DNA from 2 places in the Nocardia sp. NPDC004278 genome. Region 2 is predicted to be linked to the other one. Evidence: predicted binding sites of a transcription regulator. Region 2 holds the regulator's gene; the other holds the start of a gene.
What was found. The regulator HspR, encoded in region 2, represses chaperone genes until heat shock. The targets are predictions, from matches to a motif close to ANNTGAGTNNNNNNNACTCANNT.
Positions count from the first base shown of each region.

Region 1: the regulator HspR is predicted to act here: its motif matches at 1,965-1,987, upstream of clpB (ATP-dependent chaperone ClpB).

Region 1 covers NZ_JBSGEQ010000008.1:1,901-8,366, forward strand. The annotation lists gene ACWEO2_RS14305 (FAD-binding oxidoreductase) at 1-294, opposite strand, end outside; gene ACWEO2_RS14310 (NADP-dependent oxidoreductase) at 853-1,788, opposite strand; gene clpB (ATP-dependent chaperone ClpB) at 2,089-4,647, shown strand; gene ACWEO2_RS14320 (DUF5666 domain-containing protein) at 5,124-5,963, shown strand; gene ACWEO2_RS14325 (hypothetical protein) at 6,122-6,466, shown strand, end outside.
Region 2 covers NZ_JBSGEQ010000042.1:24-6,489, forward strand. The annotation lists gene ACWEO2_RS37840 (globin domain-containing protein) at 181-1,350, opposite strand; gene ACWEO2_RS37845 (heat shock protein transcriptional repressor HspR) at 2,014-2,415, opposite strand; gene dnaJ (molecular chaperone DnaJ) at 2,415-3,578, opposite strand; gene grpE (nucleotide exchange factor GrpE) at 3,603-4,286, opposite strand; gene dnaK (molecular chaperone DnaK) at 4,283-6,133, opposite strand.

The sequences.
Region 1 (6,466 bases), on a different contig from region 2:
CCCGGCGATATCGTAGTGCGCGGCGATGACACCGAATTTGCGGTGATCGCGCGCCAGCTGCTCCAGGAACTTCTGCGCCCGTCCCCAGTCCTCGAGATTGTCGAGTACGAAATGGATGGCGGTCACCAGGCGCTTGGCCTGCATCTCCATCGCGGGCGGGAACAACTCCCGCAACTCTGGCTTCTCTGCGAACAGATGACCATAGAACGCACTGACCAACCGCTCGGGTCCGTTCGGCGATTCGATCACCGAGCGGAAGTTGGCGCGGACCAGCGCTGCCGAACGCGCATCCACGAGGTGGAGCTTCCTTTCCCTCTATGTGCTGCCCAGGGACATGTCCGTAACCGGCGGTCCTCCGCCGTCAAGTATCCCTGAAAGTCCCGTGGTCGTGTGGGTATGGCCGATCACGCCCGCGCCAACGGTAATCCGTGGGCAAATCGGGTCTGCTGTGGGCCTGACATGCAGGATAGGCGAACAGCCTGGCAGGCGGGTTACCGCTGGGTCAACTCGCCACGTTGGCGCGCACCGCCGGGGCGACCGATTCGGCGTAGCGGTGCACCTGTTCGACGGGGTCGCCCTCGGTCGGCCAGCAGATGAATGCGTCGATGCGCTGGTCGCGGTGCAGGGCGGACAGGTCGTCTACCCAGCGCTCGGGCCCCTCCAGAAAGCCGTGGTCGGTGCCGTCATCGGTGATGGTGCCGGAGAGGTTGTAGACCCGGCGGATGGCGCGGGTCGCGCTGCGCCGCGGCGGCGGCTTCCGGCTGGAGGTTATCGGCCTCCGGAATCAGGAAGAGGCCGAATTCGGTGGACGGGATGGCTTGTCGCGGGTGCGCACGCCGACATTCCGACGTTTCAGATGGCTAGCACGGTCTTGCCGCGCGCCCCGGCGGCGCCGATGACCGCGGCGGCCGAGGCCAGCGGGACGGTGGCGTCGATCGGCACCACCACATCGCCCTCCGCGACGCGCTCGAGCAGGCGCGTCAATTCCGGTGCGCGGCCGGAGGATTCGATATTGCCGCCATTGATCCCGCGGTTGCGCAGCGCCTGCTCGTCGGCGGCCCAGATGGTGGAGTAGACGGTGCCGCCGTCGCGGACCAGCGCGGTCAGCTCGGCCAGCGTTTCGGGCGGGCTGACCAGGTCGAAGAGCACGTCGACCCCGCCGGGATGTGCGGCGGCGATCTGCTCCGCGATCGGGCCCCGGGTGTAGTCGACGGTCTCGGCCGCGCCCAGCCGGGTCACCTGGTCGGCGGCCGCGCCGCGGGCGGTCGCGATGACGTGCGCACCCGCCATATTCGCCAACTGCACCAGGAACGAGCCGACACCGCCGGTCGCGCCGATGATCAACACCGTCTGACCCGGTTCGATCTTGCTGGCGTCCACGATGTCCTGGGCGGTGACGCCCGCGGTCGGTAGGGCCGCGGCCGCCACGGTCGGGACCCGGTCCGGGATCCGAACCAGTGTGGCGTTCTCGGGCAGTACCGCATACTCCGCGAAACTGCCGTGGCCGACGGGCGGGACCAGGAATTTGCCGACGACACGGTCGCCGACGGCGAATCCGGTGACGCCGGGGCCGATCGAGGACACCGTGCCCGCGCCGTCGACACCGAGGATCATCGGGAAATCGTGCGGCAGCTTGCCGTCCAGAATGCCATTGGCCATCTTCTGGTCGAAGGGGTTGACGCCCGCCGCCTCCAGTTGCACTCGCACCGCGCCCACGCTCGGCTCGGGCATCGGCATTTCGGCCAATTCGGGTGTTGCTCCGAAGCTTCGTACCACGATCGCGCGCATCCATCGCTCCTCGGGTTGGGCTGGATTGTGGTGCATAAACCAGGGCAAAGGCCATCGTAGGCATCCTTATGCCATAGACCCTGTGATTGATGCCATTCGGCAGTGTCGCGGCGTAGCGTTCATCACGAGTCTGTTCAGGTGTCGGGCGAATCGGTGCGGTTCGTTCAAAAAACTAAAGTTGAGCGGAACAGACTCAACCTTTCGGACGTTGAACGGTGCGAAGCGGTGCGAGCCGCGCGGTGGAACCGCGTGGATTCCGGCGAACTCGACACCGCGCATCGACTAGTAGGAAGGTGACTTGTGGACTCGTTCAATCCCACCACCAAGACCCAGGCGGCCCTGACCGCCGCCCTGCAGGCCGCCTCGGCCGCGGGCAATCCGGAGATTCGTCCGGCGCACTTGCTGGTGGCGTTGCTGGATCAAACCGATGGCATCGCCGCCCCGTTGCTCAAGGCCGTCGCGGTGGATCCGGCGACGGTTCGACACGAGGCGCGCGACATTGTCGACCGGCTGCCGCGCGCAACCGGTGCGACCACGACACCGCAGCTCGGCCGGGAGGCACTGGCCGCGATCACCGCCGCCCAGCGCCTGGCCACCGAACTCGGCGACGAATACGTCTCGACCGAACACGTCCTGGTCGGCCTGGCCGAGGGCGATTCGGATGTAACCATGCTGCTGAAGAAATACGGCGCGACCCCCGACGCGCTGCGTGAGGCGTTCACCGCGGTGCGCGGCAGCGCGCGGGTGACCAGTCCGGATCCGGAGGGCAGCTACCAAGCGCTGGAGAAGTATTCGACCGACCTCACCGCGGCCGCCCGCTCCGGCAAACTCGACCCGGTCATCGGCCGCGATACCGAAATCCGCCGTGTCGTACAGGTTTTGAGCCGTCGCACCAAGAACAACCCGGTGCTCATCGGCGAGCCGGGCGTCGGCAAGACCGCCATCGTCGAGGGTTTGGCCCAGCGCATCGTGGCCGGTGATGTGCCGGAGTCGTTGCGCGGCAAGTCCGTTGTCTCGCTCGACCTCGGTGCGATGGTGGCCGGCGCGAAGTACCGGGGTGAATTCGAGGAGCGGCTCAAGGCCGTACTCGAGGAGATCAAAAGCAGTGCGGGGCAGATCATTACCTTCATCGATGAGCTGCACACCATTGTCGGCGCCGGCGCGACCGGCGAATCCGCCATGGACGCCGGCAATATGATCAAGCCGATGCTCGCCCGCGGTGAACTGCGCCTGGTCGGTGCCACCACGCTGGAGGAGTATCGCAAGTTCATCGAGAAGGACGCCGCCCTGGAGCGCCGCTTCCAGCAGGTGCTGGTCGGCGAACCGTCGGTGGAGGACACCATCGGCATTCTGCGCGGCATCAAGGAGCGCTACGAGGTGCACCACGGTGTGCGCATCACCGACTCCGCGCTGGTGGCCGCGGCCACCCTCAGCGACCGCTACATCACCTCCCGGTTCCTACCGGATAAGGCGATCGACCTGGTCGATGAGTCGGCGTCGCGGCTGCGCATGGAAATCGATTCGCGCCCAGTGGAAATCGACGAGGTCGAGCGCGCAGTGCGTCGCCTCGAGATCGAAGAGGTCGCGCTGGAGAAGGAGACCGATGCGGCCTCCAAACAGCGTTTGGACAAGTTGCGCCAGGAACTCGCCGACGACCGCGAGAAGCTCAACCAGCTGATGACCCGCTGGCAGAACGAGAAGAGTGCCATCGATCAGGTCCGAGTCCTCAAGGAGGAGTTGGAATCGCTGCGCGGTGAATCCGAGCGCGCCGAACGCGATGGTGATCTCGGCAAGGCCGCCGAACTGCGTTACGGGCGGATCCCGGCACTGGAGAAGCAGCTCGCCGAGGCCGAAAAGGCCTCTGCGACAGCCGGTGACGGCGAGGTGATGCTCAAGGAGGAGGTCGGCCCCGACGATATCGCCGAGGTGGTCTCGTCCTGGACCGGTATTCCGGTCGGCCGCATGATGGAGGGCGAAACCCAGAAGCTGCTGCGGATGGAGCAGGAGTTGGGCAAGCGCGTCGTCGGCCAGGCCGAGGCGGTGCAGGCGGTCTCCGATGCGGTGCGCCGGGCCCGAGCCGGAGTCGCGGATCCGAACCGGCCGACGGGTTCGTTCATGTTCGTCGGCCCGACCGGTGTCGGTAAGACCGAGCTGGCAAAGGCGTTGGCGGACTTCCTGTTCGACGACGAACGCGCCATGGTCCGCATCGATATGAGCGAGTACAGCGAAAAGCACTCCGTCGCGCGGCTGGTCGGCGCCCCGCCCGGCTACGTCGGTTACGACCAGGGCGGTCAGCTGACCGAGGCGGTGCGGCGCAGGCCGTACACCGTGGTGCTGTTCGACGAGATCGAGAAGGCGCATCCGGATGTCTTCGACATCCTGCTCGCCGTACTCGACGAGGGTCGCCTGACCGACGGCCAGGGCCGCACGGTGGACTTCCGCAACACCATCCTCATCCTGACCTCGAATCTGGGTGCGGGTGGCGATCGGGACTTCGTCATGAACGCGGTCCGCGCGGCCTTCAAACCGGAATTCCTGAACCGCCTCGACGATGTGGTCATGTTCCACGCCCTCGACGAGGAGCAGCTGGAATCCATCGTCGACATCCAGCTCGACCAGCTACAGAAGCGGCTGTCGCAGCGCAGGCTGAAGCTGGACGTCAGCGATTCGGCCCGGTTCTGGCTCGCGGTGCGCGGCTACGACCCGGTCTACGGCGCCCGCCCGCTGCGCCGCCTGATCCAGCAGTCCATCGGCGACACCCTCGCCAAGGAACTGCTCGCCGGTGAGGTCACCGACGGCGACACCGTCGCGGTCAACGTGACCCCGAACGGCGAGGGCCTGATAGTCGGCCGCGGCTGACCCAACCGCCCGCCCACTCGCGCGGCCCGGCTCGCGATCAATCGCGACCGGGCCGCCGTTGTATCCACGGCAGAGCGAGTCATGCGAGCGACGCCCGCGGCCATCTCGAACCCGCGCGAAGGCCGGGCCAGCGACTCGGTCGAGTCGTCGAAGCACCTGTACCGCGGCCATGAATCTCGGCCATCGGTACCGAATTGCGTGCTATCCCGCAGCCCGGTTCGCGATCAGTCCGCAGCCCGGCCGCTTCCGTAACTACCACGGAGCGAGTCTTACGAGCGACCGTTCGCGGCCCGTCTCGCGTCCGAGTAGTCGAAGCGCATGCGCCGAAGGCGCGAGTCTCGACTGCTCGGACGCGAGGCCCACCCGTCGCCCGACCACCACCCCTCATCGAATCGCTACGCGATGCTGAATATTCGGGGGCCGCGAACACGCCGCGCCGCAGGCGCGGCAAAGTGTCACAGCCTACCCTGGAGGCCATGACGAATCCCAACGATCCTTGGGCACAGCGACCGGAGGATGCGCCGACGGAACATATCGGTCCGCCGGGTAAGTCGGGGTTCGGGCAGGCGTCGCATTCGACGGACCACACCGAGGCGTACGGGCCGGGCGGTGCGACGTCGGTTTATCCGTCCACCGAACAATTCGATCCGTGGGCACCGCCGCCAGCCAACGCCACCAAGGAATTCCCGCCGTACGAGAGCCAGCCGCAGTGGGGCTCGTACGGCGAACCGTGGGCCGGGGGGCAGGATCCGACCCAGGTCGGTGCGTATCCCCAAGCGGGCGCGCAGTACCCGCCGGGTCCGCCGGGCGCTCCACTACCGCCCGACGAGCAGCCGCCGCGTAAGCGCAATACCGCCCTATGGATTGCCCTCGGCCTCGGTGTGGTCCTGTTGATCGGCGCGGTCGGTGTGGTCGCCGGCGTGGTGCTCGGCGATAAGGATTCCTCGTCGAGCACCGCCGCGAGCACCTCGGCGTTGCCGACCGCGGGCCGCCCAACCGGTACGGCCCCATCGGGTCAGCCGACGCCGACCCAGGCCATCCCGAGCCTTCCGGGGCTCGGCGGCATCGATAACCTCGGCGCGACCATGGGCACCATTTCCGCCAACTCCGGCGGCCAGCTGACCCTGGACACTCTCGGCGGCTCCAAGGTCACGGTGCGCACCACTGATAAGACCCAGGTGATCTCGCTGAAAGGCGGCAAGGCGGCCGATCTGCCGGTCGGCGACATGGTCATGGTGCAGGGCGATAAGGCCGCCGATGGCTCGATCGACGCGAAGATCATCATCAGCACCGCACTGCCAGGAGGAACGCGGTGAGACGGCAGCGGGGGAAGAATACGGGCGACCCGAGCAACCCGGGGACAGTGACGCGCGATCGCTCGGTCGGCTCGATAGGCGAATGCCTCACCTTCGATCGGCCCGGCGCGGGGCTTATGTCGGACTTCGTCCGACTGCGCATATTAGGGTAGGCGACGATGACGGCAATGTGGTTCGGGTTGGCGGCGATCGCGCTCGTTGGTGCGATCGTGCTGCTCTATTTCGATCGGGTCCAGCGACAGCGGACCGGTCATGCGCGCCAGGTCTGGGCGAAGGCCCAGGGCTATACGTATGTGTCGGTGGAACCGGCGCTCGCGTCGACCTGGCGCCGCGGTGCGCTGGCCAAACTCGGCTATCTATCCGCGGTGGACGTGGTGTCCGGAATTCGCAAGGGCGAGAAGTTCGTCCTCTTCGATCTCGAGGATGCGGCGACACTGGTCGCGGTGCGCAGGCAGATCGGTTCGGATATCGATGTGGATATGCGGCTCAAGACCGCCTCGCCA
Region 2 (6,466 bases):
CGCTGACCGTCTTTCGGCGTCCGGTCGAGCAGCTTGGTGACCTGGGGCAGGAAGCCCATATCGGCCATATGGCGCGTCCGAGTCGTCGAAGCGCATGCGACGCAGTCGCAAGTCTCGACGGCTCGGACGCGAGACAACAGGGGGCCGCGAACACGCCGCGCCGGAGGCGCGGCCAAAGATTCAGAAGAGCGGGTCGTGGCGGATGTTCTTGGTTTGGGTACCGGCGGCCATCAATCGGAACTTGGTGGTCTGCACCATCGAGGGTGAGCCGACGATCTGCACATCCCGGTCGGCCCAGGAACCGTAACTGGCGACGACCTTGCCGATCTGGCCGGTCACCCGGGCATCCAGGCCCGGCCAGATGCGTTCGGGCTCGCCGGAATCCAGATACCACCAGGGGTTTTCATCGCTCTCGGTGACCGGGGTGACGGTGAGCCACTTATTGGCGGTGGCCAGTTGGCTCAGGATCTCCAGATCATAGAGATCACAGGGATGGTGTCCGCCGACGAACAGGTGCACCCGAGGATTGATGCGCCGCTGTGCCATCGCCATGAGCTGGGCGCGCAGGGGTGCGATGCCGGTACCGCAGCCGACCATCAGCATTTTGCGTTTCACATTGCGTGGTATGCCGAGTCCGCCCAGGGGTGAACCGAGGAACCACTGGTCACCGACGGCGGTGTGGCCGACGATGGCCGGACTGACCCAGCCGCCTAGCACTCCGCGGACATGGAATTCGATCTCCCCGTTCGCATTCGCGGGCACTGCCGGGGACATATAGCGCCACATGCGCGGCCGGGACGGAATCTGCACGCTGATGTACTGGCCAGCGGCGTACTGCATCGGCTGATCTAATTGCAGCCGGACGACGGCGAGATTGCGCAGCACCTCGCGGCACTCGACGACGGTTCCGGACCAGACCGATGGCGCCGATTCCTGTTCGGCCGCGCCGATCATGGTGTCGCCGATGATCTTCAGGCCCTCATCCCACGCCCGGTCGACCTCGTCGGTCCACATCTCGGCGCCCGCGAAGATCCGCATCGCGGACTTCAGCGAGGTGGCCACGGCGGTGTAGTGCGCGGCCTGTACACCGTACTTGCGGTGATCCCGCCCGAGTTGGGCGAGGAATGGCAATAGTTTGTCCGGCTCCTCGAGCCGATCCAGCGCATAGGAGATGGCCTTGACCAATCGGTCACGCTGCGCGTCCATGGCCGCCGGAAAAAAGTCCCTTGCGGCGGGGTAGTTGGTGAAAAGGATTGCGTAGAACGAACTGGCTAGTTTGGCGGGGCCGCCCTCCTCCGCAGCAACCGCCTTGAACGTTGTTCTGATCAAAGCGACCGTCCGCGAATCCATTTGTGTCACAACCCCTTTTTGCGCTCGAACACAATCCGTGGCCGACAAGTGAGGTGCTGCGGGACACTCGACAGCAGCCAATGCGAACGAGTGTAGGCGAGGTTTGCCAGCTACGGAATCAGTCGGATAAACATCAAGCATGTAATTCGGTTGAAACGGCGGTCAACACCACGAAAACCCTTGAAAACAAACCGAAAGAACGAACACGGCGGCGAAATCCGTCACATAACTGCCGGTTTCGCACGGCCCGTTTTGCAAGATTCATCCCATTGCGCCTCCGAGAGCGATTCCTCGGCAATCCGCGCGCCGCAACCGCTTACCCGGCTCGGGCAAACGCCGCGCATCCCGCCGACTTGGCGACCGACGAAATCGCACGGGCGATCCGGCGAATAGTTTGCTGAAATACCGCCCGCAGCAAACTTCACAGGTCGGCACATCATCGGCAACCCCATCGGTGGCGAGCCGACGCCGCGCAGCCACGAACCACCTGCCGGATGCCGAAATCCGAAGTCAGGAGTTTGCTCGAGTACTGCCAGCAGTTATTCGCCGCGGCAGCGGTTACGGCGTTGCCGCATAACGCATTTACCCATCGGCGAAATGACAACGGCTCCGAGCTCGGTTGTGTACCGAATCCCGGAGCCGTTGCTTTTGCCGAAACGCCTTTCAGCGCCGATTGCGCGGCTTCCACACCACCAGTGCGGTACTGCGTTGCGGCGGCGCGAGATCGGGGCGGTACCCCGCGCGCAGCCGATCCAGCTCGGCCGACATTTCGGCGACCCGCTGTTGCAGTTCCTCGACCTGATTGGTGAGTTCGATGATGCGCTTGATGCCCGCCAGGTTGACGCCCTCGTCCTGGGACAGCCGCTGCACCTCGCGCAGCAGCTCGACGTCCCGTGCCGAATAACGTCGACCGCCACCCGAAGTCCGTTGCGGCGTAACCAGTCCCAGGCGGTCATACGTGCGCAGTGTCTGCGCGTGCATACCCGCCAGCTGGGCCGCGACCGAGATCATGAAGAACTCGGCCCGCGCGGACCCACCGGATGCCTGCTTCGGATTATCGGACATCACGCACCTGCCCATCCTGCACGCGGATCGAACCCGCTGGTCTTCTCCGCCTCCGCGAACCGCTTGAGCGCCTCGGTGGCATTGTCGTCCAGCTTCTGCGGCACGGCCACCTTGACGGTGACGAGCAGATCGCCCGCCCCGCCGGCGGGGCCGCGCTTGGGCACGCCACGGCCACGCACCCGCAGGATGCGGCCGTCCGCGGTGCCGGGCGGCACCTTGACGCCGACGCGCCCTTCCAGCGTGGGCACGGAAACCGTTGTGCCCAGCACCAATTCACTGTAACTGACCGGCAGCACCAGGGTCAGGTCATCGCCATTGCGGCCGAAGACCTTGTCCTGGCTGACGTGCACGGTCACATAGAGGTCACCCGAGGGCGCACCACGCAGCCCGGCCTCACCCTGTCCGGCCAGCCGGATCTTCTGCCCGTCGCTGACACCGGGCGGAATCCGCACCGTGATGGTGCGCGTCCGATTCTGGATGCCGCTGCCGTGGCAGTCGACGCACGGGTCATCGATGATCGAGCCGGTACCACGGCATTCGTCGCACGGCTCGCTGAAGCCGAACGCACCCTGGTTGCGGCTGATCACGCCGTTGCCATTGCATACGGGACAGACTCGCGGACTGGTTCCCGGCTTGGCGCCGCTGCCGTGACAGGTGGTACACGGCGACGGACTGGTCATCCGCAGCGGAACGGTGACGCCCTGCGCGGCCTCGCGGAACCCGAGGGTCGTCTCGGTCTCCACATCCGCACCGCGGCGCGGGCGGCTCGAGGTTCGCGTGCCGCCCCGGTTGAACAGCCCACCCAGCAGGTCACCGAGGCCACCGTCGCCCGCATTCGCCTGGCCGAAGATGTCGCCGATATTGAAGTCCTGCGAGAAGCCGCCGCCCGTACCGGGAGTGAAGCCACCGCGCCCGTATCCGCCACCCGCGAACAGCTTTCGGGTGTCGTCGTACTCCTTGCGCTTGGCCGGATCCGACAGCACGGCATGGGCCTCACTGACGGTCTTGAACCGCTCCTCGGCCTTGGTATCGCCGGGGTTGGCATCCGGATGCAAGTCACGAGCGAGTTTGCGATACGCCTTCTTGATCTCGTCCTGCGAGGCGCTGGAGGAGACACCCAGCTCCTTGTAGAAGTCCTTTTCGATCCACTCCCGTTGACTCACCGGGCATCTCCTCCTCTCGGGTTCTTATTGGTTGTTCGCATTGGCATCATCGGATGCCTCTTCTTCGACCAGATCGGCCACGCCATCGGTTACCCCGACGAGCGCGTGCCGAAGCACCCGATCGCCGAACCGATAGCCCTTGCGCATAACTACACCGATCACCGGGTCGTGTCCGTCGCCCTCGTGCTGCACGGCCTCGTGCAGGGTCGGGTCGAAGGGCTCGCCCTCGGTACCGAATTCCTGCAGACCCTGCTTGTGCAGCGCATCGGCGAGCTTGTCCGCGACCGACTTGAGCGGTCCGGTTTCGAGGTCGCCGTGGGCGCGCGCACGATCGAGATCGTCGAGGACACCGAGCAATTCGGAGACCACGGCGGCCTTGGCCGCCTCGATGGTCGCCTGTCGGTCCCGCTCGACCCGCCGCCGGTAGTTGGCGTATTCGGCGGTCAGCCGCTGCAGATCGGCGGTGCGCTCGGCCAGCTCCTTGGTGATGGTCTCGGCCAGGACGTCGGCGCCCACATCGTTACCGAGGAGGGGTTCGGTGCCGTTCCCGGCTTCCGGGCCGGGCCCGGCGGCGGGCTCTGCCGCCGCCGGTTCCCGAACCTCACCTGTCTGTGCCGACTGGTCGCTCCGCTGGCTCCGCTCCTGCGGATCGATTCCACGATTGTCGACGAAGGTGATCGGCTCCTGTTCGGAGTTTCCCTGTGTCACTTCTTCTCCGTGTCGACCGGCTCGTCCACAACTTCGGCGTCCACAACCTGATCGTCACCAGCCGAGGAGCTGGCGGCGCCATTGCCGGAGGCAGCGGACTCGGCCGCCGACGCCTCGTAGATGGCCTGGCCCAGCGCCTGCGATTCGGTCGCGAGCTTCTCCACCGCGGACTTCACCGCGGCGATATCGGTGCCCTTGAGCGCCTCGTTCGCCTCGGCGATGGCCGCCTCGACCTTGGTCTTGACGTCCGCCGGGACCTTGTCCTCGTTCTCCTTGATGAACTTCTCGGTCTGGTGCACCAGCGACTCGGCCTGGTTGCGGGTCTCGGCCTCCTCGCGGCGGGCCTTGTCCTCGGCAGCGTGCGCCTCGGCGTCCTTGACCATCCGGTCGATCTCCTCCTTGGACAGGCCGGAGCCGTCCTGGATCTTGATCGTGTTCTCCTTGCCGGTGCCCTTGTCCTTCGCGGTCACGTGCACGATGCCGTTGGCGTCGATATCGAAGGTGACCTCGATCTGCGGCACGCCGCGCGGGGCCGGGGGGATACCGGTCAGCTCGAAGGAGCCGAGCAGCTTGTTGTGCGAAGCGATCTCGCGCTCACCCTGGAACACCTGGATCTGCACCGACGGCTGGTTGTCGTCGGCGGTGGTGAAGGTCTCCGAACGCTTGGTCGGAATGGTGGTGTTGCGCTCGATGAGCTTGGTCATCACGCCACCCTTGGTCTCGATGCCCAGCGACAGCGGGGTCACATCGAGCAGCAGGACGTCCTTGACCTCACCCTTGAGCACACCGGCCTGCAGGGCGGCGCCGACGGCGACGACCTCGTCCGGGTTCACGCCCTTGTTGGGCTCCTTGCCGCCGGTCAGCTCGCGGACCAGATCGCTCACCGCGGGCATACGGGTGGAACCACCGACGAGCACGACATGGTCGATATCGGCCACGTTGATGCCCGCGTCCTTGATCACGGACTGGAACGGCGCACGGGTGCGGTCGAGCAGGTCCGAGGTGATCTTCTGGAATTCGGCGCGGGTCAGCTGCTCGTCGAGGAAGAGCGGGTTCTTGTCCGCGTCGACGGTGATGTAGGGCAGGTTGATCGAGGTGCTCTGGCTCGAGCTGAGCTCGATCTTGGCCTTCTCAGCCGCCTCACGCAGGCGCTGCATGGCCATCTTGTCCTTGGTCAGGTCGATGCCCGCGCTGGCCTTGAACTTGTCGACCAGCCAGGTCACGACGCGCTCGTCCCAGTCGTCACCACCGAGGTGGTTGTCGCCGGAGGTGGCGCGGACCTCGACGACGCCCTCGCCGATTTCCAGCAGCGAGACGTCGAAGGTGCCGCCACCGAGGTCGAAGACCAGGATGGTCTGTTCCTTATCGCCCTTGTCCAGGCCGTACGCGAGCGCGGCCGCGGTGGGCTCGTTGACGATGCGCAGCACGTTCAGACCGGCGATCTGACCGGCCTCCTTGGTGGCCTGACGCTGCGAGTCCTCGAAGTACGCGGGCACGGTGATGACCGCGTCGGTGATCTCTTCGCCCAGGTAGGCCTCGGCGTCGCGCTTCAGCTTCATCAGCACGCGCGCGCTGATCTCCTGTGCGGTGTATTTCTTGTCGTCGATGTCCACCGACCAGTCGGTGCCGATGTGCCGCTTGACCGAGCGGATGGTGCGGTCGACGTTGGTGACCGCCTGGTTCTTGGCGGGCTGGCCGACCAGAACCTCTCCGTTCTTGGCGAACGCGACGATCGAGGGGGTAGTGCGCGATCCTTCAGAGTTCGCGACGACGACCGGCTCGCCGCCTTCGAGAACGGCGACGACCGAGTTCGTGGTCCCGAGGTCGATTCCGACCGCACGAGCCATGGTTGTTCCTCCTAGTTGACGTAACTACTTCTGTCGGTGCTGGGTAATCGCGGGTTTCGGGCAATCTGCCCGCCCGGCGACATCCGTGTTCGGCTGCCGCGAGACCTCGCCCCAAGCACCTCACGGAGCACGGTCCCAGCAACGCTGAGCGTGGTCGACTCAATCCTGCACCCGATTACGGCCGGGAGTCAACTCAAACTTGAGCCGAACCCACTCAACGTTGTCGAACGGCTCAACCGGCGTCCTGCGCGATCTATTCCCGGACCGCTCGGCAGGGCACTGTCCGCCATTCTCGCCAGCCGGATGGGCGCAGGCCAGGAACGTGCACCAGTT